DNA from 3 places in the Aliiglaciecola sp. 2_MG-2023 genome. Region 3 is predicted to be linked to each of the others. Evidence: predicted binding sites of a transcription regulator. Region 3 holds the regulator's gene; each other region holds the start of a gene.
What was found. Region 3 encodes FNR, which switches genes on or off when oxygen is low (the NO sensors DNR and NnrR bind a similar motif). Its sites were predicted from a motif close to TTGATCTAGATCAA; they were not measured.
Positions count from the first base shown of each region.

Region 1: a site for FNR is predicted at 1,340-1,353, ahead of Q4567_RS12830 (cytochrome ubiquinol oxidase subunit I). Genes of this name have one in related genera too.
Region 2: a site for FNR is predicted at 5,742-5,755, ahead of Q4567_RS19070 (STAS/SEC14 domain-containing protein). Genes of this name have one in related genera too.

Region 1 covers NZ_JAUORY010000011.1:69,885-79,729, reverse strand. The annotation lists gene Q4567_RS12840 (NAD(P)/FAD-dependent oxidoreductase) at 1-540, shown strand, start outside; gene Q4567_RS12835 (DUF3365 domain-containing protein) at 549-1,184, shown strand; gene Q4567_RS12830 (cytochrome ubiquinol oxidase subunit I) at 1,438-3,030, shown strand; gene cydB (cytochrome d ubiquinol oxidase subunit II) at 3,027-4,163, shown strand; gene cydX (cytochrome bd-I oxidase subunit CydX) at 4,182-4,292, shown strand; gene Q4567_RS12815 (ABC transporter ATP-binding protein/permease) at 4,292-5,896, shown strand; gene Q4567_RS12810 (ATP-binding cassette domain-containing protein) at 5,886-7,427, shown strand; gene Q4567_RS12805 (MBL fold metallo-hydrolase) at 7,420-8,292, shown strand; gene Q4567_RS12800 (sulfite exporter TauE/SafE family protein) at 8,296-9,054, shown strand; gene Q4567_RS12795 (TIGR01244 family sulfur transferase) at 9,068-9,478, shown strand; gene Q4567_RS12790 (methyl-accepting chemotaxis protein) at 9,581-9,845, shown strand, end outside.
Region 2 covers NZ_JAUORY010000025.1:39,911-49,755, forward strand. The annotation lists gene Q4567_RS19025 (TonB-dependent receptor) at 1-514, opposite strand, end outside; gene Q4567_RS19030 (sensor domain-containing diguanylate cyclase) at 901-1,812, shown strand; gene Q4567_RS19035 (RNA-binding protein) at 1,966-2,229, shown strand; gene Q4567_RS19040 (VOC family protein) at 2,294-2,701, shown strand; gene Q4567_RS19045 (hypothetical protein) at 2,775-3,044, shown strand; gene Q4567_RS19050 (DUF3565 domain-containing protein) at 3,085-3,288, shown strand; gene Q4567_RS19055 (ZIP family metal transporter) at 3,336-4,058, shown strand; gene Q4567_RS19060 (hypothetical protein) at 4,113-4,682, shown strand; gene Q4567_RS19065 (2OG-Fe(II) oxygenase) at 4,938-5,612, shown strand; gene Q4567_RS19070 (STAS/SEC14 domain-containing protein) at 5,879-6,265, shown strand; gene Q4567_RS19075 (DUF1801 domain-containing protein) at 6,352-6,771, shown strand; gene Q4567_RS19080 (hypothetical protein) at 6,787-7,242, shown strand; gene Q4567_RS19085 (DoxX-like family protein) at 7,233-7,667, shown strand; gene Q4567_RS19090 (alpha/beta fold hydrolase) at 7,671-8,621, shown strand; gene Q4567_RS19095 (hypothetical protein) at 8,642-8,917, shown strand; gene Q4567_RS19100 (tRNA-uridine aminocarboxypropyltransferase) at 8,948-9,568, opposite strand; gene Q4567_RS19105 (hypothetical protein) at 9,736-9,845, shown strand, end outside.
Region 3 covers NZ_JAUORY010000005.1:229,403-239,247, forward strand. The annotation lists gene ccoN (cytochrome-c oxidase, cbb3-type subunit I) at 1-945, shown strand, start outside; gene ccoO (cytochrome-c oxidase, cbb3-type subunit II) at 957-1,562, shown strand; gene Q4567_RS07540 (cbb3-type cytochrome c oxidase subunit 3) at 1,564-1,749, shown strand; gene ccoP (cytochrome-c oxidase, cbb3-type subunit III) at 1,742-2,722, shown strand; gene Q4567_RS07550 (FixH family protein) at 2,793-3,284, shown strand; gene Q4567_RS07555 (heavy metal translocating P-type ATPase) at 3,284-5,671, shown strand; gene ccoS (cbb3-type cytochrome oxidase assembly protein CcoS) at 5,694-5,879, shown strand; gene Q4567_RS07565 (sulfite exporter TauE/SafE family protein) at 5,876-6,541, shown strand; gene fnr (fumarate/nitrate reduction transcriptional regulator Fnr) at 6,567-7,304, shown strand; gene uspE (universal stress protein UspE) at 7,419-8,351, shown strand; gene ttcA (tRNA 2-thiocytidine(32) synthetase TtcA) at 8,488-9,375, shown strand; gene Q4567_RS07585 (patatin-like phospholipase family protein) at 9,391-9,845, shown strand, end outside.

The sequences.
Region 1 (9,845 bases), on a different contig from region 3:
GTGGAATTTGAACATCAGCTGCCTTTTCATCACGCCATGTTAATACCGCCTTTTAGTGGCGTGGATGCAGTCGCAAATGTTGACGGCTTGTGCAATCCAAAGGGATTTGTTGTTACCGATGAATTCCATCGTAATCCAACTTATCCAACTATTTTTTCGGGCGGTGTTTGTGTTGCTATTCCACCAGTTGAGACAACACCAGTGCCCACAGGGACGCCTAAAACCGGTTACATGATAGAAACAATGATGACAGCTATTGCGCACAATCTAAAAGCACTCATTATTGACAATCAACCACCGCAAACCAAAGGCACTATGCACGCAATTTGCCTAGCCGACATGGGAAATACTGGGGCAGCATTTGTGGCAATGCCGCAAATTCCTCCCCGCAATGTCGCTTGGTTTAAAAAGGGCAAATGGGTGCATTTAGCCAAAATCGCATTTGAAAAGTATTTTATGCGCAAAATGCGCACCGGCACCAGTGAGCCTGTTTACGAAAAGTATGTGTTAAAAGCACTTGGAATAGAACGTTTAGAGTAGGAATAATTATGAACAAGATTTTGGCAATATATTCAACGACAGTTAGCTTATCAATTATATCCGGTTTTGGGTTATATATGACGCTAGCCAATGCAAACGAAATAACAAAATCAAATATACCATTGGCCAACAATAAGGTAGAAAATCAACAAGATAATGCATCATACCAACAAATCGCCAAGGAAAAAATGGCGCAATTTGGAAAGCAACTCAAAAGTGCATTATTGGACGCAATTGCTACTGGCGGTTTTGAAAATGCAGTGGAAGTTTGTCAGAATAAAGCACCGAAAATAGCCGCCGAACTATCCACTGATGGCTGGCAATTAAGTCGTACTAGCTTAAAAACTCGTAACCCTCTTAATCTGCCAAATGAATGGCAAAAGCCTGTATTACTTGAGTTTGAACAACAAGCTCAAAATGGAAAACCGATAGATAAATTAGTATTCAGCGATACCGTAAACGGTCAATTTAGGATGATGAAAGCGATTCCTACTGGCCAGCTATGTATCGCCTGCCACGGCACAAATATTTCACCTGAATTATCCAACAAAATTAACCAGCACTACCCACAAGACACAGCAATCAACTTCTCTTTAAAGGATATTCGCGGTGCTTTTAGTGTCACAGCGCCTATAGGTCAATAATCTACTTGTGATTAAATCACATATTGTCACTTATGACAGAACCTCTGTCATAAGTGACAACCACCCTCCTCTATAGAGCCATGGTAAAAATAAAACCCTCATAATTTCATATGGTTACATGAATTTCAAAATTTGGCACGTTGAATGCAATTCTGTTGATTAAGATCAACTCCGAGTTAGAAATCTTCGGAATATAATAAATTTCGCTAACTCTTTATGCGCAAACACATTTTTAATCACAAGGAGAAACAGTATGAACGAGACTCTTATCGAGTTATCTCGTTGGCAATTTGCCTCTACCGTCATGTTTCATTTCATATTTGTTCCATTAACTTTAGGGCTGAGCTTTATGCTTGCCATAATGGAATCAGTTTATGTTTTGACTGGCAAAGAAATCTACAAACAAATGACCAAGTTTTGGGGTAAGTTGTTTGGGATCAACTTTGCCATTGGCGTTGCCACAGGCTTAACCATGGAATTTCAGTTCGGTATGAACTGGTCTTATTATTCCCATTATGTCGGTGATATTTTCGGCGCACCTTTGGCAATTGAAGGGCTCATGGCGTTCTTTTTAGAGTCTACATTCGTTGGTTTGTTTTTCTTTGGTTGGGACAAAATGACCAAGGTAAAACACTTAATGACTACTTGGCTGGTTGCAATTGGCTCTAACTTCTCAGCACTTTGGATTTTAATTGCAAATGGTTGGATGCAGTTTCCAGTAGGAGCTGAATTCAACTTTGAATCCATGCGGATGGAAATGACTAGTTTTGCAGAGGTAATTTTCAACCCCGTTGCACAGGTTAAATTTGTACATACCGTTTCTGCAGGATACGTCACAGGCGCTATTTTTGTATTAGCGATTTCGTCATATTATCTACTGAAAAATAAAGACGTTGCTTTTGCTAGACGTTCTTTTGCCATTGCCGCCAGTTTTGGTTTGGCCTCGGTGATTTCGGTCATTATATTGGGTGATGAAAGTGGCTACGAATTGGGTGATGTTCAAAAGGTAAAATTAGCGGCAGTAGAAGCAGAATATGAGACACAACCTGCTCCAGCGGCATTTACCCTATTTGGGATACCCAACGATGAGACCCAAACAGTCGATTATGCAATTCAAATTCCCTATGCCATGGGTATTATTGCCACTCGTTCTCTAGACGAAGAAGTGGTCGGATTAAAAGAGCATAAAGAGCGTCACAGAGAACGAATTTTATCTGGAATTATAGCCTACGACTTACTAGATAAAGTCAGGAATGGAGAAGCGACTGTCAATGAGCGCGCTGATTTTGAACAACATAAAGACAATTTAGGCTTTGCCATGTTGTTGCAACCATTTACCGAAGATGTCAGCAACCCGTCGGAACAAGCTATTCAACAAGCAGTAGACTACAGCATCCCTAAAGTTGCGCCGTTATTTTGGAGTTTCAGGCTGATGGTTGCATCTGGGTTTGCGATGTTAGTGCTGTTTGCCCTTGCGTTTTACTATTCCACTAAGCATCAGATTACCAAGCCTCGTTGGTTGTTAAAATTTGCACTTTACAGCCTGCCGCTTCCTTGGATTGCCTCTGAAGCCGGATGGTTTGTAGCAGAATATGGCCGTCAACCTTGGTCGATTGCAGAAATACTACCCGTACATGCATCGGTATCAAATTTATCTGTGACTGATGTCGTCATTACAATAATTGCCTACACATTTTTCTACGCAATTATGTTTATTGCAGCCTTCTATCTCATGCAAAAGTACGCCAAAAAAGGACCTAGCGAGACCTTCGCTGACGCCGAGCGTGAATTAGAAGAAGCCGCTCAATTACTGAATAATGAACAACCTCAAGGAGCAAACTCATGATTGACTATGAAACGCTGCGCGTTATCTGGTGGGTGTTAATTGGTGTATTACTCATAGGCTTTGCTGTTACCGACGGTTTTGATTTAGGCGTAGGCGCATTGTTAACGCTGATTGGCAAAACCGATCAAGAACGACGAGTTATGATCAACACAATTGGTCCCCATTGGGATGGAAACCAAGTATGGTTTATCACTGCCGGTGGTGCCATTTTTGCGGCTTGGCCAATGATTTATGCGACTGCTTTTTCCGGTCTATACTTAGCGTTAGCCTTAACCTTAATCGCACTTTGGATGCGTCCACTTGGGTTTGACTATCGCAGCAAACTAACCAATAAAAAGTGGCGAATGATGTGGGATTGGGCACTATTTGCTGGCGGATTCATCCCTGCCCTAATATTTGGTGTGGCATTTGGTAATTTGCTACTGGGTATCCCATTTGAGTTAGATGAGACGTTGAAATCAACCTATACAGGCTCATTCTTTGGTTTACTCACCCCTTTTGCTTTGCTTACTGGCCTAGTTTCGGTTGCCATGCTACTAAATCATGGCGCAACTTGGTTACAACTTAAGTCTGATGGTGACCTGTATCAACGAGCGCGCTCTGTTGCGGTGATATTGGCTTGTACAAGTGCGGCGCTTTTCGCTTTAGCAGGTGTTTATTTAGCCCTGGGAGTCGATGGTTATCAAATCACCTCAACCATAGATGTTGCCGCTACGAGTAATCCATTACATAAAACCGTATCGGTTGTCAGTGGTGCATGGTTGCAAAACTACAGCATTTATCCATGGATGGTAGTCGCTCCTGTTCTAGGTATCGTTGCAGCACTCGCCTCTGCCTTGTTTTCAAGTAAAGGAAAAAGTGGTTGGGCGTTTACTGCAAGTGGCTTAAGTATTGCTGGCATCATTTTAACCGCTGGGTTTTCGATGTTTCCGTTTCTACTACCAAGCAGCATCATGCCTGATGCAAGTTTGACTGTGTGGGACGCAACGTCTTCATTTTTAACCCTGCAAACTATGTTTATTGTGGCCTGTGTTTTTGTACCTATAGTGCTGTTTTACACCGCATATGGTTTTTGGGTCATGAGAGGTCGAGTAAAACAAGCGGACTTAAGTAAGTCACACGCAATTTATTAATGTAAAAGGAAAAAGATTATGTGGTATTTCACGTGGATTTTAGGCGTTTTATTGGCTTGCTCATTTGGCATCATTAACGCCATGTGGCTTGAGTCAACAGAAGATATGGATCGTACGGACGAATCATAATGGAAAATCAAATAACACCTCAAGCTATACAATGGTTAAAGCGGCAAAGCATGGATTTTCGCGTGCCGCAAATGAAGGTGTTTTTGGTCAGGCTAATACAGTTTATTGCTCAAATCTTCACATTCTGGTTATTTGCCGAAATGATGATGTCGATTGTTGTTGAGCAACAAGCATTTGATGGGCGCAAGGTTTTATACTTAGCGGTCGCATCATGTATTTGGTTGGTCAGTGTATACGTTGCAGATAGCTTATCGGCTATCTGCAAAAATAAAATTGAAAGCCAAATTGAATCGGATATCCATGCAATTTGGCAACAACAACAAACTGCATTAATACGCCGATACTCGTCGGCTTATTGGCAACAATTAATCTTTGATCACATTGCTGATGTAGGAAATTACGTCAGTCAGTACTGTGTCCAAAAATGGATGGCCGGGATAACGCCACTGGTTATCTTAATGGTGATCGCCCCCATCAATTACGTGGTAGCAGTTTCTCTACTGCTTTGTATGCCAGTGGTTCCTTTGTTTATGATTATCGTCGGCAAAGGCGCTGCGGCACTGCATCGTAAACATTTTATCGCTTTAGAACGTTTAGGCGCGATGTTCTCAGATAGATTAAAAGCCTTGCCGCTGATTACCAGCGCTAATCAGCATCATGAGCAACAGATGCGCTTAAGTCATGCCAGCAATATTGTAAATTCAAAAACCATGAAAGTGGTATCTGTGGCTTTTTTGTCTACCACGGTTCTAGATTTTTTCTCGACCTTATCAATTGCACTGGTGGCCGTATTTATCGGTTTCAGTCTAATTGGTGAATTTGAATTTGGACCGTCAATGAATCTACACACTGGTCTGTTTATGTTACTGGTTGCACCGTTATTATTTGCCGAATTAAAAACATTAGGCCGATATTACCACCAAAAATCCAAAGCCGAAGCGAGTGCGGAAAGGTTTGCAGAGATATATCAAGAGGTTAAACCTAACGTCATCCAACAAAACTTCAGCGGAATTGATTGGCTTAATTTTCAAGTTAAACAACCAAATATTTGCGCAAAAAAGATTTCCATCCAGCCCAGTGAATGGATATTTCTCGAGGGTCAATCCGGCGCAGGCAAAACCGTTTTGCTAGAGGCATTGATGGGTTTTAGGGAAGCTTCACATCAATTCCCTGCGCTAAGTTACTTGTTAACTCAAGATACCGTAGTGCTAGATAATACGCTGAGATATAACCTCACCCTAGGGCGCGATTTCGCCGATCACATGCTTTGGGAGGTGTTAGTCGACGTAGAACTGAATGACTGGGCGATCAAACTTGAACAGCAATTAGATACACCTTTAGGTGACTACCCTCCACTTTCCGGCGGTGAAGCCCAGCGTTTAGCCCTTGCGCGCATCTTACTGATTAACCCCGAAGTGGTTTTTCTCGACGAACCCACTGCTCACCTGACTCAGGAACAGCATAGAATCCTAAGTTTACTGCTGCGTCAACGCTTGCAACACAAGACTGTAATTTGGGCATCACACAAGTCCATTCCAGATCACTGGTTTACACAACATTGGCAACTTGAAAATGGTGTATTGAGGATCCCAAATGAAGCATAAAAAGCTATTAGCCGTCAGTTTGTTTCTGGCCATAGTGCACTTTCTGGTGGGATTCACTATTTTACTGGTGTCTTCTTGGTTTATTGCCGCCTCAGCCATTGCTGGCATAGGCTTCAATTACATGTTACCGGCTGTCATCATCCGCGCCCTTGCTATATTGCGGATTGCGTCTGGCTATTTCAGTATGTTGTTTGGCCATCAGCACTTGCTTGGCTCTTTGGCAGACATTCGTTTATCGGTGTTCAAGTCCCTCGCCGACAATAATGTTACATCTAGAGATGTATCCTTAAACGCACTTGCTTATCAAAGTGAAGAAGTGGCTTCTATTTGGATTGCTTGGGTGGGGCAAAATGCAGGTGTGTTATTATCCATCAGCGCACTTATGTTTTGTGCTGTTGTATTTACACCGACATTAAGTTGGCCATTAATCGTTTTCTTTAGCGTATTTAGTCTCATTTACGCCACTTTAGTACTCACAACTTTGCACAACGCTAAGCGCTTAGTCAAATATCAAAAAGCGACGCAATTACGCTTAATTCAGCATATTGAAAGTGCGCCTATCTGGCATATGCAAAATCAACTGCAACCACCACAACTAAATAGCATTAGAAAAATACAAAACCGAATCCAACAACACACAAGATTAGCCGCGTTGCTGACCTCTATAACCAGTATCTCAACCTTGTGTTTTATTTTAGTAAGTCACGCTAGTACTCACTTAGGAAACAGTTTGTTTGTGATTATTCCTATGGCGTTACTGAGTGTAAATGATTGGTTGGGTCGCTCAATCGAATCTCAAAACAAGCTGGCAAGTTATCAGGTTGCCAATAACAACATTGCTCAACTAGTAAAAGAGTCAGTGCCAATTTCGCGACTTAATCCCCATGTTAAGAATCTCGAAGTTTTGAACTTTAAAGCTCAAAATACAGTAATGCCGGAAGTGTTTGGCACATTCAACATAGCAAGTTTGAGCTTACTGGTGGGAAGCTCTGGCTCTGGGAAAAGTCGTTTTTTACAGGCTGTCGCAGGCCTTATCCCCAACCAAGGTAAACGTTTGATCAACCATAGCGATATGCCTGAAGGGTTACTTAATGACAGCTTATACATAGAACAATTTCCATTTTGTTTATCAGATACCTTAAAAAGTAATTTACTTATTGCCAATCCAGAGGCGTCCGATAGATGTTTAATTGAAACCCTGAATGATGTTGGTTTGGGCTACATGAGCGATATTAATCAATGGATTGGAGAAAACGGTAGACGTTTTTCTGGCGGTGAGAAAAAACGTTTGGGCTTGGCTCGAGCACTATTAAGTAAAGCAAATTTAATTTTGATTGACGAACCATTTGAAGCCTTAGATGAAACCAATATTGAAATTGCCTGCCGCCAACTCAACACATTGGCCCAACATAAAATCGTGTTGGTTGCCTCTCATATTATTCCACGTCAACTGAAAATCGATCAGCAAATATCTCTTGATCCTCCATTGCATTCGGAATTAAACAAAGAAGGTGCCATTCATTATGAATAAACTCATCATTCAACCATTTTTGGATGAAACAACCAATACTGTCACATATGTGGTAACTGACAAAACATGTAACCTATCCGCGATTATTGACCCAGTATTAGATTTCGATCCAAATTCCGGCACGCTTTCCTCCACCAGTGCCGATAAAGTGATCAAGTATTTAGATGACAATAATTTATCCTTGGAATGGATACTGGAAACTCATGCTCACGCTGATCATATTACTGCGTCTCAATATATTAAGGAAAAACGTGGTGGCGAAATCGGCATAGGCGAGCATATACGCAAAGTCCAATCGACCTTTAAAAAAATCTTTAATTTACAACCAGACTTTGCTTGTGACGGTAGTCAATTTGATCACCTTTTTAGTGACGGTGAAATGATCAATTTAGGCCATCTAAACATTCAAATAATGAATACCCCAGGTCATACACCTGCCTGCATTAGCTACCTGATTGAAGACACTGTGTTTGTTGGTGACACACTGTTTATGCCCGACTATGGTACCGCGCGAGCAGACTTCCCCAATGGCAGTGCCAAAGCCTTGTACCAGTCCATCCAGAAAATACTTTCACTACCTGACGAAACCCGTATTTTTGTCGCTCATGATTATAAAGCCGAAGGTCGTGACGAATATGCGTGGGAAACCACGGTATTTCAGCAAAAACGCAACAATATCCATGTAAAAAATGGCACCACTGAAGAGGATTTTGTCAATATGCGCAATCAACGTGACAAAACATTAGCCGCGCCAAGACTTCTGCTACCATCAATTCAACTTAATATTCGCGCTGGACTGCTGCCAGATAGCGAGGATAACGGTGTTGCGTATCTCAAAATTCCGTTAACCACAAAATTGGCTTAAACCATGAACGATCCAATGATTTGGTTAGGTGCAATTGCTATGGGATTGAGTCTTGGGCTACTGGGCTCCGGTGGCAGTATATTGACCTTACCCTTACTGATTTTTATTGCCAAAGAACCTGAAAAGTTAGCCATTGCAGAATCTCTACTTATTGTAGGAATAGTGGCGTTAGTTGGCACTATATCCCACTATCTAAAAGGTAATATCATCTACAAATTGGTATTGTATTTTGGCATTCCTAGTATGTTTGCGGCATATGGAGGCGCTTATTTAGCGCAGTTTGTCAGCGCAAAATTACAACTGCTTACTTTTGCAGTAATAATGCTTTTAGCGAGTTTTTTTATGCTCAAACCGCTCGCCCCTAACCTCACCCAAACAACCAGTCCGCAATCAGGGTTTTGGCTAATTCCTGCGAGCTTGTTGGTGGGCTGCTTAGCCGGCTTAATTGGTGTAGGCGGTGGTTTCCTGATAGTGCCGGCACTTATGTTTATTGCCAAAATCCCCATCAAGCAGGCAGTGGGTACCAGTTTAGTCATTATTGTAATGCAGAGTATTAGTGGCTTTTCCCAGTACTTAAAAGTATTTCAAAATGCTGATATCAGCTTAAATTGGCCGTTAATCTCGCTGGTCAGCAGTTGTGCAATAGGCGGAATATTAGTCGGGTTGCGAATCGCAGATAAACTTCCCCAATTGGTGATAAAGCGCCTATTCGGTGCTGGGCTAATTGCGCTATCGGCCTACACCTTTATGACCAACGTTTAAACCAGGATTTGCCATGCCTATCGTCAACCTAAACGACCACTTTTCAATATCTGGTGAGCTCGATAATGAATTACTCTCACAGTTAGTTGAAAATGGCTTAACCATGCTAATTAATGTTCGCCCCGATAATGAGTCTGCCACTCAAATAAATAGTCACCAATGGCAACAGATATGTCGTTCACTTCGAATTGAGTATCAGCATATTCCGGTTAAATCGGGTATTTACTCAAATCAACAAATTGCGTTATTTAAACGCTTGCTTGAACAACATAAGGGCTTAGTCCATTGTTTTTGCAGAAGTGGCACTCGTGCAGTCCACCTTTGGGCGTTGAGTCAAAAACAACAGGCCAGCTTCCAACAGTTACAACAACTATGTTCCTCAAAAGGTTATGATTTGTCAGCAATTAAAGACTATTTTAAGTGATTAAGTTTTGAATCAACAAAAATAGACTAGACTGAAAGAAAAAGCATAACGCGGCAGCAAGCGTCGCCTAAAAGTTGGGCTGCAATAGTCGAGGAATTAGCAATGATATTTTTACGCAATTTTTCATTGATATACCGATTAAGTTTTATTGTCATTTTAATGGTGCTCGTACTGGTACTTCTGAGCTTCAGTGTGTTGAACCATCATTATGAAGCACTGGAACAACAAGCCTACAAAGAAAACAAAAGCGTTGTGGATGTCGCATACAGCGTAATTGAACACTTCCATCAATTAGCCAGTACCCAACAACTCAGCGAAGACGATGCAAAATCAATGGCGATTGCAACTGTGAGTGAGCTTAGATACG
Region 2 (9,845 bases), on a different contig from region 3:
CACCAGCGGTCGCGTTACGTCCGTATAGGGTACCCTGTGGGCCTTTTAATACTTCTACTCTATCAATATCGAAGTACTGACCGTTTAACAAGCCATTGGTACCTTGGTAAACACCATTTACATGAATAGCGGCAGATGATGAGCCGTTTGGATTAAAGTCATCATCACCTACACCACGAATGGTGATTCTAGGAGATGACGCCCCAGCGTAGGTTTCACTGTATATTAGTCCTGGAGTATTTAGGGCTAACGCTTGGGCATCAGCTGTACCATTAGCTCTAAGTTGTTTGCCATCAAGTACATTAACAACCCCTGGGATATCTTGTATTGATTCGACTTTTTTACGAGCCGTGACGGTAATGACTTCCAAAGCATCTGCTTGTGCATTTGTTGTTTGTGCATAGGCATGAGATGAGAGTAGTGCTGATCCTGAAGTGGCAATAAAGGTACTGGCCACTGCTAGGGTAATTGCTTTTTTGCGAAAGTGAGTGTTTGTTGCTTTGTGCGTTGTCATAAGGTTTCCAAGATTGACGTTTATCTTAAGTTGGTCATCCAATTAGAAGACGGCTAATTATATCACTTGCATTAAAAAAGGCTATAATGGTATGTCTTAAACTGTTGAATTTAATATAAAATTCATAAATTCATCTTGTCGCAGTGGTTGCGGTCAATTCGCGCAAATAAAGCGTGATTTTATTTAGATAAGCGCTGAAATAAGCTGCTTTGTGATACTCTATGTTGGCTACTAATCTCGCTACTTGAATATTGATTTTAAGCCTATGAGTTTTCTAATTATTTAATCGTGAAAACTTTAGAGGCGTTAGAAAAAAACACTTATTATCAGCGAAAACCTAGCAGTAAAAATGAAAGCGCAATTATCAATAACCCTTGGAGTAGAGAGTGGAAAATTCATTTGAATTTTTAAGCTTAGTTCTTGATACAATCACTGAACATATTGTTGTTATTGATGACGCAGGTGAGATTAAATACGTCAATAAAAGCTGGTCTGCGTTTGGCAACAATAATGCGTGTTCGGTTGGCAATGATTGGCGTGGAGTTAATTATTTAGATGTTTGCGATAAAGCGTCGGCGGTTGGAGATGAATTTGGGACTAATGCTGGCAACGGTATTAGAAGCGTTATCGAGCAACGTTCATCTCTTTTTTATTTAGAATATCCTTGCCATAGTCCTGATGAGCCACGCTGGTTTATGATGCGAGTATCTCCTTTTAACATATCTGGAGTTTCCTACTTTGTTATCACCCATCAAAATATTACAGAACGAAAGTTAGCTGAAGAAGAGGTGTTAAACCTTTCGCGTATTGATGAATTAACTGGTATCGCTAATCGTCGTTATTTTAATGAATTTATAGAAAATGAATGGGAGCGATGTCATCGACATGGCATGCCAATTTGTCTTGCGATAATCGATCTAGATTATTTCAAATTATTAAATGATAGCTATGGACATCAAGTTGGAGATAGCTGTTTAAAATCAATTGGTAAGATACTTCAAAAGTTTGCTAAAAGACCAAGCGATATGTGCGCTCGTTATGGCGGAGAAGAGTTTGCACTCGTATATGGAGATACAAATTTGCAGCAAGCTAAGCCATTAGTTAACGAGTTACTGGAGCAAATTCGTTCGCTCAACATAGCTAACGAAAATTCACCTATATGTTCGATGTTAACGGCCAGTATTGGATTGCACTCAATTTATCCCAATGATGATAATAATGTGAGCGAGTTTATTCGTCGAACCGATCAATTACTGTATTTGGCCAAAGAGAATGGAAGAAACCAAATTTCTTTTTAACCCCCTGTTTTTCATTATAAGTGTTATAATTTATCGACTTTTTGCCTAATTAGCCTAGCTGAATATAGAGTTTTGCTATTCTGCAAAGTATTACGCTTTAAAATCGAGATATTAAAGCGAAGCCTCAATCAACAGCGCTTTTAGGAAATATACATGAAAATATTAGTACGTAATCTAGTCCGTAGTACCTCAGAAAATGAATTAAAAGAATTATTTCAAGAATTTGGAACAGTTGGTTCTTGTACTTTGGTGATCGACAAAGTGAGCGGCGAATCAAAAGGGTTTGGTTTTGTGGAAATGGCTAACGCTAGAGAGGCTAAGGCTGCGATTCAAAACCTAAATTATAAAAATCTGGGTGGCAATAAAATACGGGTCAAAAAAGCCGAAGATAAAAGCGTTGCCGATCCATCCGAATAAGTAAGTTGAGCTGTTATCTAGCTTTCCTCAGCGGTTATTTTTTAAAACAAACTGGATGTAATGAATGAGTCAGTCAGTTAAACAGCATATTAGCAGCGTGGCTTTATTGGTAGATAGTTACGCGAATGCTATTGATTTTTATACTGATAAATTAGAATTTGACGTTATTCAAAATGTCGATGTTGGTGACGGTAAACGATTTGTTCAGATATCGCCAAGAGATTCAACCAGCTCAAGTTTGTTGTTGCTCAAAGCAGAGTCAGAGCAACAGCTTGCTGCTATGGGAAATCAAGCTGGCGACAGCGTTTTTTTGATTATACAAACCAATGATTTTTGGCGAGATTATCAAAAAATGCAATCCAAAGGCGTTGTCTTTGATGAACAGCCGCGCGAAGAACCTTATGGCACTGTTGTGGTGTTTCAAGATTTGTATGGAAATAAATTCGATCTTATTCAGGTTAAAACAGGTTGAGATAATCGATGATGTAAAGCCGACAAATGCGGTGATTTGTTTAACTCGATAATGAGCACAGGATGCATTTCATATGTTTTTGATGGTTAAAGTCTTCTTACTGCTTGCTGCGTTATCGTTACATGATGTCGTAGCAAAACCCGTTCCTCCCACTTTATTATTCGTTGTGCCGCTATCTATTATTAGTTTTATTTCCACTGTTGCTATTTGGCATACGCTTTTTTTAAGCCTAATTTTGAGTTTGGCTGCTTTTGTGTATTTCTGGTTATTGTCTTATTTTCCTTCTGGGGGCAAATACTATGCAATTATGTTGCTAGGCGGGATTGGTTTAATGGCGATTTAACTGCTTTACTTAACAGATTATTACTAAATTACATAAAACCATGAAACAGGCTATCAAGGGTTATCATAAAGACGAACAAAGGCATTGGGTTGCCGAACTTGATTGTGGTCACAATCAGCACGTCAGACACACCCCGCCTTGGGCCAATAGACCTTGGGTGGAAACGGCGTCTGGAAGGAATGCCAAACTGGGTTTTATGTTGGATTGCAAAAAATGTGATCGAGGTGAACCTAAAGACAACTAAAAAATACTGCTATCATAGTTTCATCTTAGTTGCTGGGTGGGAATTTAATGTCTGAAATACTAACAATCATCTTACTTACCGGTTTATCGGGGAGTTGTATTCTCATCGGTGGAATTTTGGCTAGCTTTGACCATATTCGCCCGCTTTGGATTGAGCGCGAAGTACGCCATGGTGTGATTGCTTTTGGCGGTGGCATTTTACTCGGTGCGGTGTCAGTTGTATTAGTGCCTGAAGGCATTGCCAGTATGGGCCATTCTATGTTCTCTATCCCGATTGTGTTACTCGGCGGAGTGGCTTTTTTTATTGTTGAAAAGCAACTCGGCTTGAAAAAGCATGATTCACCGCAGTTACTGGGAATGATGCTGGATTATATTCCCGAAGCAATTGCACTAGGCGGTTTAGTTGCGCTGGGTTCCCCAGTGGCACCTTTGTTAGCATTGTTCATTGGTTTACAAAATTTGCCTGAAGGTTTTAATAGCTACCGAGAAATTAACCATAACAACGGCAACAAATCTTTTAAAACCCTTTTAACCATGAGTGCATTAATTCCATTGGGGCCTATTGCTGGGATTATCGGTTACGTTTTTTTATCAGATTATGAAGCAATTTTAGGCGCAATTATGTTGTTTGCCTCAGGTGGAATTTTGTATATTATTTTTCAAGATATTGGACCACAATCACGTTTGGCTAAACACTGGGCCCCGCCACTAGGAGCTGTCGTTGGTTTCTGCTTGGCACTTTTTAGTGACATGTTGGTGACTAGTAGCTAATTGTCACTCTGGTATTCTGAGATCATCTAATATTCATTTTAAAAGAAGTCGTGCATGAAAATTAAAAGACTAGCCACATGTGTATTGTTATTATGTTTGGCAGCTTGTCAGCCAACCTCTCCAACCCAAACCGTGAATTATGAAGCGCAAGGTAATTTGCAATCATCCACTGCGCTAGGTTGCGTGGGCATTGATGATGTAAATTCGTCGCACACGCCTGCCGATCTATTTTTAGGTTTAACAGAGTGCATTGAACAGGATGAATTTGATAAGGCGTCAGATCTATATTTAGTGGCTATGAGCTATGGTTATTTTGATACTCGTAGAGTTGCAGATCGTTCTGGCCACCAAGCAATTATGGTATTGAGAATGAATTCCTTTGGCGACCATGAACAACAAACCTTGAATGAACTATTAACTTACATAATGCAGAAAACATCGAATAATTCTGCTACTTGTAAACATCTGAAAAAACTAGGGAAGCCTACCTATATACCCACTTACATGATCCAACATGGCATAGGCTCGTTTACAGAACAAAAACACAGCAATGGTCTTATTGAAGATTTTGATGCCGACACTGCTTGGCAAGAGGCGCGCTCGGTAGTGGCTAATTGTTCTTAAAGACCTACTCTAAACCCTATAAAAAAACGCGCTACTGCTATGTCGTTACAGGCTTATAATTGGTGCGTAAGCGGTAATTACGTTTTAGATAAATAATAAACTTAGTAAAATGTTCAAATGGTCGTATACTCGCCACCCTGGCGAGTATTGCACAGATTTTAAGCGTTAATTGGCGTTTTTTTGCATTTTGCATCTCCAGATAATCATCCATTTTCTTTCAATTTAAATTAATTAGGCTTTTGTAAGGTAACAAACGTGAGCGCCATCCAATCTTTGGTTCTGAAAAGTGATAACAGTGGTTTTGACGAAACCTTGTTTGCGGCTATTGCCGATGATTTATATCACCAAGGGTACAGCATTAAACCTGTTGCGTTACCAAGTGCGCTTTGCACTTCCATGAGCCAATATCAGCTGAAAATGGACGAGCAACGTTTTAAGGCTGCTGGCATTGGCCGAGGAAATGATTACCTGAAAAATGAATTTGTCAGAACCGACGAAATTTGTTGGATCACCGGAAAATCACCAGAGGAAGTTGAGTGGTTAAATTGGACCGCCCAGCTACAACGCTATTTAAATAGCCGATTGTTTCTTGGTTTGTTTTCGTTTGAAAGTCACTTTGCGCATTATGCCCCCGGAATGTATTACAAACGTCATTATGATGCGTTTAAAGGCGAAGCCCAGCGTGTGTTATCAATAGTGACATACCTTAATTCTGGTTGGGCAATCGATGACGGTGGTGAGTTAGTCCTGTTTACCGACGATAACGACATTGAAGGGATTAAAGTTGTTCCGTTGATGGGAACCATAGTGGTTTTCTTAAGTGAAGATTTTCCCCATGAAGTTTTGCCAGCGCAACGTGATCGCTATTCAATTGCCGGATGGTATCGAGTCAACACTTCTGTTTCTGAGCGAGTGGATCCTCCTTTATAAGTTTTTTGTGCAATCCAGATTTTGCTCTGGCTAGCATCGTCAATCCAATCACAAGAAGGTTAATTTTGAGCTTACAGTAGCACTGACTCGATGAATCTAAAAAGTTGACGAAAATTAAATTCGTTTCTTTTGATTTCAATCAAGTTATGGGTTTGAAAACGTCCATGAAAGCCTAAATGTATTCCTCATAGCGAGTATAATTTGATAATGCAGTCAGCAATACGAGACTGCATTTGAATTTAATCTGGGCATAAGGAATTAGTATGATGAAAGTTAAAAAACACGGCTTATCTATTGGTATTGAACGAGTAGAACAGAATTTTTTCCTATCCATGCAAATTGTTGGCAAGTTAACTCACGAAGATTACGAAATTATCACACCACTTATTGACTCTGCGCTAACCCAAGTGAAAGATCCGAAAGTTAACGCCTTCATAGATGCAACTGAACTAGAAGGCTGGGATTTAAGGGCGGCTTGGGATGATTTCAAAATTGGTTTAAAGTACAACAATGAATTCAACAAAATCGCTATTTATGGCAGTAAAAAATGGCAACAGTATGCGGCGAAGATTGGCACTTGGTTTATTTCCGGTGAAGTAAAGTACTTTGACAATCCTGAAGACGCAATGGAATGGTTAAAACCTTCAGTATAGGCGACAAAAACAATCAAGTTTAGCGACCATAAGTGGCGAAATTGATTTGCATTTTTGTGGGTAATTAACCTGAGTACAGGAGAAATATGGTCTTTACGCAAGGGCAGTCGGTGCTAAACCGAATCAATAGTTACCCACAAAAACCACGCAACCAGTTGTTATGTTTACGCGACCTAATTTTACGTGTGGCAACTAATACCCCCGAAGTAAAATACCTCGAAGAGACGTTGAAGTGGGGAGAACCGAGCTACCTTAGCAAAACCGGTAGTACCCTAAGAATGGATTGGAAGCCTAAAGATCCAAACAATATCTTCATTTATGTTAACTGCCAAACTAAGTTAATAGAAACCTTTAAAGAACTGTACTGCAGACGCTTGCAGTTTGTTGGCAATCGAGCAATTTTGTTGCCATTGGCTCTCGAATTGCCTGAAACTGAGCTATACCATTGCATAGCACTCACTCTTAAATACCATAAAATTAAACATCTGCCTTTGTTAGGGTGTTAAAAACACAGTATTTGCGTGTTAGTATTTTATTCAGATGAAATCGATGAACGAGTCTCAGTCAAGGTGAAAAAAGCCAAGAAAAACCTATTTTTGGTCGAATCTCTTTGTGGTTTTTGCGCGGTTGTTGCGCTATGGATCGCAGTGATAGATTCTGGCTTTATCGTTGGCATGGAAATGATCAGTCGTGGTTTTGAGATTGGTTATTTAATTGTTTTTGGTATTATTTTGAGTTCAGTTGGCATTTGGGGGCTATTCCAATTACTGTTAAAGTTAGTGTTTCCTGATGCCTACGAAGAGAGTATTTCTTTTTATCGTTTTCACCTGATTTGTGGTGGCATTGGCTGCGTGTTGTGTACGTTATTTTTCATCGATTACAATCCTCTTTTCGCCTTCATTTGTCCTTTTCCTTTGCTGGTTTCTAGCTACCTTTATCGTAAAAAATTACGCTTTGAACAGTTTGAATGTTGTTAACTGTGTCGGTTGTGCAGCTAGCTAGGTTTACCATAGGCTTGGCTTGGATTTATCACGGCTTAGTGCCTAAGCTGTTGCATATTGCGCCGTTGGAAATGTTGATGACAGCCAGCCTTGGGTTTTCCCCCCAGCAAAGTTTAATAATTACGCGATGTGCCGGTGTGGCTGAGATAATTTTGGGGGTTGCTTTGATTTTGTTTTACAAAAATAGGTTACTCATTTACTTTAGCGCTCTTAATTTGGCAGCTTTGTTGATATTCACGTTAATTTTCATTCCGCAAATTTTAGTGGAAGCATTTAATCCAGTGACAACAAACATTCCACTAATCGTGTTGAGTTTTGTGTTGCTACAACAGACTCCGCGGCAACAGACGAGATTAACCGGAAGTGGAGAATGTAATGTGCACAGAAGTAGTATGGAATAGTAAATGGTAAAACGCATAATGACGTTCTTGGGCTCAATACTGATTTTGCTGGTGGCAATTTATGTTGTACTCCTTATCCTTTTTCAGCAACCCGATAAAACCGTTGCTGAACTTGCGCCTCTATGGGCGCCAGCACCTTCAGAGTTTATTGAGCTAGATGGAATGCAAATTCATCTTCGCGATGAAGGGCCAAAAGATGATCCTCTTCCAATAGTGCTGCTACATGGTACTAGTGCATCATTGCATACTTGGGAGGGGTGGACGCAGGCATTAAAGTCTCAGCGCAGAGTCATACGGTTTGACTTGCCTGGATTTGGTTTAACTGGTCCAAACCCAGAAAATGATTATTCCATTGAGCGTTATAGCAAGACAGTGATTGATGTGATGGATAGCCTTGGGGTTGATCGTTTTGTATTGGCGGGAAATTCCTTAGGTGGTTACATTTCATGGGCAACCGCAGTGTTTTACCCGCAACGTGTTGAAAAGCTTGTTTTAGTCGATGCCAGTGGTTATCCATACCAATCTACGTCGGTACCCTTAGCGTTTACAATAACCCAGCAACCGTTACTTAAATTACTTATAGGCGACATGTTGCCTCGTAGTTTAGTGGTGAAAAGTGTTAAAAACGTTTATGGTGACCCAAGCAAGGTCACACCTGAGTTGGTAGACCGTTATTACCAATTGACCACTCGTACTGGAAATAGGCAAGCGTTAGAAGCGCGCTTTGAGCAAACTCAACCTAGTGAGTTAAGTAAACGAATACCAGAGATTAAGCAGCCTACGCTGATTATGTGGGGGCAAGAAGATCGCCTTATTCCGGTCGAATTAGGAAGACGTTTTCAAGAGGAAATTGAAAACAGTGAGCTGGTTATTTTTGCTACACTTGGACATGTTCCCCACGAAGAAGATCCTGAATCTACAGTCAAAAGTGTGATTGATTTTCTGCAACAGTGAATGATTACAGAAGGTAAAACATGACACAAAATTCGCCATCAGCCAAAGCGTCAACAAGTTCGAATGTGGAAACTCAAAAGGCGGTGAAAATACCGGCGAACGTGCGCGTCATGATCGCTCTTGTGGCCTCACCTACGCTGATGGTTATTGCTTTTTCTGTCTATTCACTTTTTACCGAAAATTGGCGGGAACCCGGTGTCAGTGGAATCATTTTTTCCGCTTTAGGGATATTTGCATACTATGTTGTTATTGTCGGTAGGCTGCCCAACTGGTTTCATTTTAAACGTCAAAAATAAATCCCGATTTCCTTAGCTCTTTGTGGTTGTTCACACCCCTAAATTTGGTATATGCCGTTCTTGTTTCCTTTGCATGGCGTCGAACAAGGTTAACAAAGGTTGAGTATCTGTATCGCACAATATGCTCAACGCTTGGGCCGTGGCTTCTAATGAAGATAAACTATGCTCAAGTGTAGATTTGCGAATACGGTATTGATTGTCAGGTAGGGTATTAAAATGCCAACTTGGCAAAGCATGTAACCAAGGATTCAACTGCCACATCTTAGTCGCTTTACGCCAAGTCGCATCTATCACTATTAACCTATCGGGTAATACGTTCTGAAAGTGTTTTGAGTGCTCTTCCAACGGTTGACTAAAGGCATGGGGATACAACACCCAAGTATTTTGAGAAGCAGCCATGACTTGAGTTTTTACATCAATAAAATCCTGCTGGTTTTCGCCTACGAATATTTCGCTATTTTCAATACACAAGGGAATGAGTCTTGCTGTGTTTTTGCCATGTTTCGATTCTAACGGATGCTGCAATATTGTTAATTGCAGGGGGATTTTCACCTCACTAATAAACGCGCAAATACACACTGTTTGCGGGTACTTACAGCGTCGACAAATGACTCGTTTTTTGATTGCTGGTTTTACGTAAGAGTTTGTCATGAAATATGTTAAGGTTTTTGTATCTCGAAAATGAATCCAAATTTATTATTTTTGGAACTTAATATCAGTCGCAGAGCCTTACTATAGCTGATAATCTATTAGGTATAAAAATCTTCGTGTGTTTGTCTTAATGTCAGACGCTCGTTTAAGGAATATGGATATAAAACATGTCATTTAGCGAAAACGTGGAAGTGATCCCGCCACAATTTGGAACAGACAGCATGGATAGACGCTCTGAGGAAGAAAGTAAAAAACTTCAGAAGCAAAAGTGGTGGGT
Region 3 (9,845 bases):
GCATTCATGTTAACCGTTGCGGTATTGCACATCGGTAACAGTATGGCTATACCAGTATCACTGTTTAAATCCTACTCGATTTACGCTGGTGCTGTAGATGCTATGATGCAGTGGTGGTATGGACATAACGCCGTAGGTTTCTTCTTAACCGCAGGTTTCTTGGGTATGATGTACTACTTCGTACCGAAACAAGCCGGCAGACCAGTATACTCTTATCGTCTGTCTGTTGTTCACTTCTGGGCACTTACCTCACTTTATATTTGGGCCGGTCCTCACCACTTACACTACACAGCATTGCCAGACTGGACACAGTCTCTTGGAATGGTAATGTCAATCATCCTATTTGTACCTTCTTGGGGTGGCATGATCAACGGTATTATGACGTTGTCAGGCGCTTGGCATAAGTTGCGTACCGACCCAATTTTACGCTTCTTAATTGTTTCCCTTTCATTCTACGGCATGTCGACTTTCGAAGGTCCGATGATGGCTATTAAAACAGTTAATGCCCTATCACATTATACGGATTGGACAATAGGACATGTTCACTCTGGTGCGTTAGGCTGGGTAGCAATGGTTTCAATCGGTTCGATTTATCACCTTATCCCTGTGTTGTTTAATAAACCTGCTATGTATAGCGTTAAATGGATTAACGTGCATTTTTGGTTAGCAACAATTGGCGTGGTGTTATACATAGTCGCTATGTGGATGTCAGGCGTATTGCAAGGTTTGATGTGGCGCGCGGTAAACCCAGACGGCACTCTAACTTACAGTTTTGTTGAATCTCTACAAGCATCTAAGCCTTTCTATTTTGTTCGCTTTATTGGTGGTGTGTTCGTAGTAGCCGGTATGTTATTGATGGCATACAACGTTTACAAAACCGTACGTACACCTAATGAAGAGTTTTCTAAAGATCCTGAAAACTCACCTCAACCTCAAGCAGCATAAGGAGATTTGAGATGAAGAACGTTCACGAGCTGGTTGAGAAGAATATTGGATTGATGGCGATATTTATTCTAATCGCGATTAGTTTTGGTGCCATGGTTGAAATTACACCACTAATGTTCCAACAACAAACAATGGAAAAAGTAGAAGGTCTTAAGCCTTACACTGCTTTGCAAATGGAAGGTCGAGATATTTATATTCGCGAGGGTTGTGTTGGTTGTCATAGCCAGATGATTCGTCCATTTAGAGCAGAAACAGAACGCTACGGACACTACTCTGTCGCAGGTGAATCAGTTTGGGAACACCCATTTTTATGGGGTTCAAAACGAACTGGTCCTGACTTGGCAAGAGTCGGCGGTCGTTACAGTGATGATTGGCACCGCGTTCACCTTCTTAATCCTAGAGACGTAGTACCTGAATCCAATATGCCTGGTTTCCCTTGGTTAGCTGAAAATACACTTGACGGCAAATTAATTGAGAAAAAACTTCGTGTATTTAAAGACTTTGGAGTGCCTTATAGCGAGGAAGAAATCGCTGGCGCAAAAGAAGCAGTACAAGGTAAAACAGAGATGGAGGCTTTAATTGCCTACCTACAATCTCTTGGAACGGCGCTGAAATAGTATGGATTACGGTGCAGCGGGTAGCATATTTACAGTTGTGGTTTTTGTTTGCTTTATCGGCATAGTGGTATGGGCTTTTAGCAGCCGCGCTAAAAAACGCTTTGATGAAGCAGAAAATTTGGTTTTTGATGATGAGCCAACCCAACAATCAGAAAAAAAAGAGCGGGAGTCTTCGATAAATGAGTAGCTTTTGGAGTATTTGGGTCTCAGTAATCTCATTGGGAACAATTCTAGGGTGTTACCTAATCTTACGCTGGTGTCTGTTGAATAAAACAGGCGTTGAAGAAGGTGACGATATGCATCATTCGTTTGATGGTATTATCGAAATCAATAACCCTCTACCTAAATGGTGGACAATCATGTTCTACATGACCATGATTTGGGGGATTTTGTATTTATTACTTTATCCGGGTTTAGGGAATTGGAAAGGTTTGTTAGGTTGGAAAAGTTCAAACCAAGATATTCAAACCCTGCAAGAATCGAAAGATGCAGTTTTAGCGTCTCGAGAAGAAGCGAAAAACGCTCTCTTCGGTTTAGGTGGTGTTGGTGTTGAATATGATCGTGAACTTGAAAAGGCCGAAGAAAAATTTGCGCCAATTTTCAACCAATACGCCGAACAGCCAATTGAAGTGTTAGTTAATAACGAAGAAGCCCTAAAAATTGGTCAGCGCTTGTTTATGCAGAACTGTTCTCAGTGTCACGGTTCTGATGCTCGTGGTCAACGAGGCTTCCCTAACCTGACTGACCATGACTGGTTATACGGTGGAACGCCAGAGAAGATTGTTGAAACCTTAACAAATGGTCGCCAAGCCAATATGGCCGCATGGTTACCTTCTTTTGGTGAGCAAGGTGTTAAAGAAGTCGTTGCTTATGCGTTAAGTTTAAGTGGTAGACAAGTTGACCCTGACTTAAAAGAAGCAGGTAAAGTACGCTTTGCAGTATGCTCTGCTTGTCACGGCGCAGATGGTAAAGGTAATCAAGCGCTAGGCGCTCCGAACTTAACAGATAATATTTGGTTATATGGTGGCAGCACCGACGTAGTCACTGAAACTGTTAACTACGGACGAGCTGGTGTTATGCCCTCTTTCAAAAACACTTTGGGAGAGAAGAAGATACACCTAGTGGCTACCTATGTTTATAGTTTATCTAAAGATAAATAAACATTGAGTTGTTACCTAACAAAGCCTCGTTTAACGAGGCTTTGTGTTCTTAAATAAGAAGTAAATATTAATGAATCGCTCAGATAAAACACCTTGGTACAAACAATTTTGGCCTTGGTTTTTAATCACCATACCCGTTGTTTCCATATGTCTTAGTGTCACCATGTTAAATCTTGCCTTAAATACTGAGGATAGTCTGGTCATAGATGACTATTACAAGGAAGGCAAAGGCATCAATTTAGAACTAACTAAAATTCAAGAAGCCAAAGCTCAAGGTATCACCACACTTTTGACAATTGATGGTAGTCGAGTACAACTTGAGTTTTTATCAGGCAAACCCACTTCTGGTGAAGCGTTAAAACTGCATTTTTATCATGCAACGCTCCAAGATAATGATTTTTCGTTATTGTTGACCCAAGATGCAAATGGCAATTACAAAGCTAATGCAGAGAAACCTATTACTGGTAAATGGAAGTTAACTCTTTCACCTTTGAATGAGCAATGGAAGATAATGCAGGATACAGGTTTACCACAAAAAGCCCCTTTCAACTTTAATCCTTAATGCAAAATAGTAACTCACAAAATTGCTATCATTGTGGGCTTCCAATAATAAATGGAGAAGTCTTCTGGGCAGACATCTTAGGTGAGCCTCGCAAAATGTGTTGCCCTGGCTGCCAAGCTGTGGCTGAAGCAATTGTCAGCAACGGACTAGAAGATTATTACCGCTTCAGAACCGAATTTGCCGACAAGGGAGATGAATTACTAACCGAAACACTCGATACCTTAAAAGCATACGATCATGAAGAGATTCAGCAAGAATTTGTGGTCGATGACGGCAGCCAAAAACAAATACAATTAACCATCGAAGGAATAAGCTGCGCTGCCTGTGGTTGGCTGATTGAAAAACAACTTTTAAAAACGCCCGGAATTAAACGAATTGCAGTCAACGTATCTGCACGTCGAGCAACGATTAATTGGATAGATTCAGAACTAAAACTTAGTGAAATCATCGGACAACTAGAATCTATCGGCTATCACGCACTTCCCTTCCAAGCAGACGAACATGAAGCCTCTTATCAGAAAGAATCCAAGAACTATTTAAAACGAATTGGATTGGCTGGCTTAATGAGCATGCAAGTTATGATGTTAGCCATTGGTCTTTATTTCGGCATTTTCGGTTCAATAGATGATGCGACCAAAGAGTTTCTTCATTGGGTTAGTTTTTTATTGACCACCCCGGTTGTGCTGTATTCTGGATTTACTTTTTATAAAAGTGCTTTTAGTTCTCTGCGGATGGGATCTGTAAATATGGATTTTTCGGTTTCAATCGCAATTATTGGCACTTTTGTGGCTAGTGCCTGGGCAACCATTTCCCATACGGGAGAAATCTATTTTGAATCCGTATGTATGTTTATCTTTTTATTACTGATTAGCCGATTTTTGGAACATCGTTCACGACATCAGGCCAGCCTAATATCGGCAAATATGTTTAAGTATATTCCATTAACGGCGATGCAAATTGATGACGATAATAAGCAAACTTCGGTATTAGCCAAACATCTTAAAAAAGGACAAAAAATAGTAGTCCGTCCTGGAGAAACTTTTCCAGTAGACGGGGTAATAATCAACGGAAATGGCAACGTGGATGAATCTATGTTGACCGGTGAATCAGAAAAAATCAGAAAAAGCACCGGCGCTCATGTCTATGGCGGAACCATTAATTTATCAGGTTCTTTTGAAATTGAAGTTGAAAACGAGCTTAAATTGTCCCTGGTGAACAAAATTTTACGCCTTCAAGAGTTAGCTCTTTCAGATAAACCCAAGGCAGCTGTATATGCAGATATTGCCTCCAAGTACTTTATTGTAATTGTTCTAGGTATCACCTTAATAAGTTACGTTGGCTGGCTGGCTTATCAACCAGAACGCGCTTTTTGGGTTGCCATATCAATCCTAGTTGCGACCTGCCCTTGCGCCCTTAGCTTGGCAACGCCGACGGCTTTAACCAGTGCAATAGCAAAATTAAATCAATATGGCTTATTAGTTAAAAGAGCAAATATTATCGATGTTATGCCTGATGTCGACACCGTGATTTTTGATAAAACAGGCACGCTAACCAATGGACATTTCAGTGTAAGTGACGTCGAGCTCTTTAACGCAGCAGATGAAACTTTTGTTTATAATTTAGCTGCCGGATTAGAACTCTATTCAAAACATCCGATATCTCACGCGTTTCAATCTCAGACCCCCTGCGCAGTTTCCCAAGTAGTTACTGTGGCGGGAAAAGGTTTACAAGGAACCTACCAATCTCAAGTCGTTAAGATAGGTAACATAAGTATTCTTGATAACAGTGATGGTTTACGACCCACTGAGGATGACTCTCGAGTTTATCTGCAATTGGGTAAGCAATTAATTGCTGCATTTAGCGTAAAAGATGTAGTTAAAAAAGACGCAAAACAACTCGTCGATGACTTACGCAGCAAACAATTGGTGATGTTAAGTGGTGACTCAGAAATAAACGCGTCTTTGGTCGCTGATTCTTTAGGTATCCCGAACGTTTATTTTAGACAAACGCCAATACAAAAACTGACATACATTCAAAACTTACAAGCCAAAGGACACAAAGTTTTGATGATTGGTGATGGCATCAATGACGCCCCAGTTTTGGCCGCTGCTGATGTATCAATTGCGGTAGGTGACGCCAGTGACATGGCGAAACGTTCTGCCGATATCATTTTATTAAATTCAAAATTAAGTAATGTTAAGTTTGCTGTTAGTATGGCGATTAAAGTGCGTACCAAAATCAAACAGAACATGGTTTGGGCCATTGGCTATAACGCGTTAATTCTTCCCCTAGCAGTAGCCGGATATTTAAGCCCGTGGATGGCCGTAATTGGCATGTCGTTAAGTTCAATTATTGTGGTCGCAAACTCTATTCGTTTACTACGTTAACCAGCGCTAATAGGAAATTAAAGTGAGTATTATTTATGTGCTAATCCCCATCGCTATTGTGCTAGTACTGTTAGCCATAGGGATCTTTTTTTGGGCGGTCAAATCCAATCAGTTTGAAGATTTAGAGCGTCAAGGATACAACATTCTATTCGATGATGACGTGGATAAAAAAGTACAAGTAAAAAAGCCAAAAACTAACGACAAATGAACGACTTAAGCTGGTTTTCTGCAATATTAATCGGACTTGCTGGAAGTGTGCATTGCGCTGGGATGTGCGGTGGAATTGTGACCTCATTTACGTTTGCATTACCAAAGAATAAGTCACAATGGCCGTATTTAATTGCCTATAATTCAGGCCGCATTTTATCTTATAGTTTCGCTGGCGCAATCGCTGGGCTGTTGGGTCAGATCGTCACCACAAAATCCTTTATCAATCCTCAAGCACTGACCCTTTTTGGCGGAGTATTTATGGTTCTGCTTGGATTATATGTGGGACAGTGGTCAAAACTACTGGTTAAAGTAGAAAAAGTTGGCGCTATTTTTTGGCGTAAAATTAGTCCCATATCAAAGCGTTTCATTCCCTTTAAACACCCAATCTATGCTGTACCCTATGGCCTAATCTGGGGCTGGTTGCCCTGTGGATTGGTTTATTCGACGTTAACATGGAGTGTTTCCACCGGCAGTGTGGTACAAGGTGCTATCACCATGTTTTGCTTTGGCTTGGGCACTTTGCCCATCATGTTAGCAATGGGAGCCAGCGCCAGCCAAATAAGAGGATGGTTGACCCAACCAGTGGTAAAACGAAGCGTTGCAGTCTTATTATGCTTATTTGGCTTGATTTTATGTTACCAAGGGATTCATAATTGGTAACTAATGAATTAATTGGAATTAACTAATGTCAGATCCGAACAAGTTCAGTATTCGCTGCCAAAACTGCAGTTTTAATCACCTATGTATACCGGTGGCTCTGAATCAGACTGAAATGGAGAGTTTGGACGAAATCATAGAACGCAAGCGCCCTTTGCATAAAAATGATCAATTAACTATTCCTGGGCAAAAATTTACGTCGCTGTTTGCAGTAAGAACGGGCTCATTTAAATCTTACATAACCTCTCCCGATGGCGAACAACAAATTACAGGGTTTCATTTTCCCGGTGATATTGTCGGCTTTGATGGACTATTTTCTGAAAAATATCAAAGTTATAATCAAGCGATGGAAACCTCCATGGTTTGTGAGTTACCTTACGACAAGTTAGATATTATGAGCGCACAACTTCCTACACTGCGCAAAGAAATGCTTAAAATTATGAGCACAGAAATAAACCAAGATCACAGTCTCATGATGTTATTAAACAAGCGCACAGCAGAAGAACGTCTTGCCCACTTCCTAATTAATCTATCAGATCGTTTTCGCTCCCGCGGTTTTTCTGAATTAGAATTTAATTTAACCATGACCCGAAACGAAATTGGTAATCACCTTGGTTTAACTGTTGAAACCGTCAGTCGTTTACTCACCCGTTTTCAAAAAGAAAATATCATCAAAGTTGATGGGAAATTTATACAAATTCTCAATTTGGCGGTACTTAGAGAGAAACTTGGTGAACACGTTTTAAATAAACAAGCCTGCGGTTAAGTCTTTTAATTTAAATTGATTCAGGTCAAAACAATTAGTCTGTTAATTGGCAAACTAGCTAAAGTAGCCATACACTTAATATACGTAGTGTAAACGTTTGAAGGGAATTAATTTATGTCCGTATTTAACAAAATACTAGCTGTTGTAGACCCAACTACAGAAGATCAAAAAGCGTTTAAAAGAGCGCTTTTATTGGCAGAAAAGACCGGCGCCAGTATTACTGCGTTTCTGTCCATATATGATTTCTCTTATGAAATGACCACTATGCTCACCGTGGATGAAAGAGAAACGATGCGCCAAGCTGTGGTGGATGACAAAACCGATTGGCTTGCCAATATAGTTGAACCCCTAGCGGCTAACTCATCTATTTCAGTAGATATAAAAGTGGTCTGGCATAATCGGCCATATGAAAGTGTATTGTTCGAAGTGATTGATCACAGCTATGATTTAATCGTCAAAGGAACCCACGAGCATGACACCCTAAAGTCAGTGATATTCACCCCGACTGATTGGCATATCCTACGTAAATCACCGGTTCCAGTTTTACTTGTTAAAGAACATGATTGGCCTATTAATGGCAATATTTTAGCTGCGGTAGATGTGGGCAGTGAAGATGAAGAACATCATAGCTTAAACAAGTTAATCACTAAAACCGCTGGATTGATGGCTGATTTACTGGAAGGACATGTAAACTTGGTTAATTCTTACCCAGGTACACCGGTTAATATTGCCATCGAAATACCAGAGTTCGATCCGGTTGGCTATACAGAGTCAGTTAAACAACACCACGCCAAATGTATGCTTGAGCACGCTCAAGAATTCAATATCCCACAAGAAAATCAGCATCTTAGTGAAGGTTTGCCTGAGGATGTCATTCCTTCAGTGGCAAAAGCTATCGACGCAGAGTTAGTGGTTATCGGTACTGTAGGTCGCACCGGTATTACAGCCGCCCTTATCGGTAACACGGCTGAACATACAATAGATTCACTCAATTGTGACGTTTTAGCAATTAAACCAGAAGGCTTTGAGTGTCCTCTTAAACATTAACCTTACATAACCTTGTGATACTTAGAAAATGACTGCAAACATTTAAATTTAGGGTGTTTATGTCCTTTATGAGGACAGGTATAATCCGCGCTGATAGCAATGTTTTTCTAGGAATAAGATGAGTAAGGTCGAGTCTCTGTCTGAGAGTAAAAAATACAGTTTTAATAAACTTCAAAAGCGCCTAAGACGAAATGTAGGCAAAGCAATTGCCGATTTTAATATGATCGAAGATGGCGATAAGGTAATGGTCTGCCTGTCTGGCGGAAAAGACAGTTACACCATGCTTGATATTTTAATGTTTCTGCAAAAGATTGCGCCAATTAAATTTGAAATTATTGCGGTTAATTTAGATCAGAAACAACCAGGCTTCCCCGCTGAGATACTGCCTAACTACTTACAAGAATTGCAAGTTCCATTTGAAATCGTCACGGAAGACACCTATTCGATTGTAAAAGATAAAATTCCAGAGGGAAAAACAACTTGTTCACTATGCTCTAGATTACGCAGAGGGATACTTTACAAGACGGCAACCCGACTAGGCGCAACTAAAATCGCGTTGGGGCACCACCGTGACGACATGTTAGAAACACTATTCTTAAACATGTTTTATGGCGGACGCTTAAAATCTATGCCTCCCAAGTTAGTCAGCGATGATGGCAAACAAATGGTCATTCGTCCCCTAGCCTACTGTGCTGAAAAAGAAATTACCCAATATTCTGATTTAATTGAGTTCCCGATTATTCCTTGTAATTTATGTGGCTCGCAAGAGAACCTACAACGCAAAGTTATTAAAAACATGCTAGTAGACTGGAACAAGCGTTTTCCGGGTAGGATTGAAAGTATGTTTAGGGCAATGCAGAATGTCGTGCCTTCGCATCTTGCCGATAGTGAACTTTTCGACTTTAAAACCTTAGAGACGCAACAAACACCGTTTGTTAACGGTGATATTGGATTTGATCAAGAAGATTTTTCTACACCTTCAACAAGTGCTGATGACACTGTCAAAATAATCAATATTAGTTAAGGATCATTTTAGTAAATGAAAATTGGATTAGCACTAGGAAGCGGCGCTGCTCGAGGTTGGGCGCATATCGGTATAATACAGGCGTTAGAAGAACTAGGCATCAAGGTTGACGTGGTCGCTGGTTGTTCCATTGGTGCCTATGTAGGAGCCGCGTATGCAAGCAATAAACTGGATCCACTCGCAGAATGGGCAAGCTCTCTAACTGAGTGGCAAGTTTTAGGACTGTTAGGGGTTGGATTTCGTAAAGGTGGACTGGCTAGCGGAATTAAAGTGTTTAAAGCCCTCGAAGACAATTTTTGCGAACGAGACTTTGAACACTTATCCAAACCCTTAGGTGTTGTGGCGACCGATTTATATAGTGGTAAAGAGGTTTCATTTACTCAAGGTCCTATTGCGGATGCGGTTAGAGCATCCTGTGCAATACCTGCCCTGTTTCCACCCATTGCGCACAAAGGCCGTTGGCTAGTGGA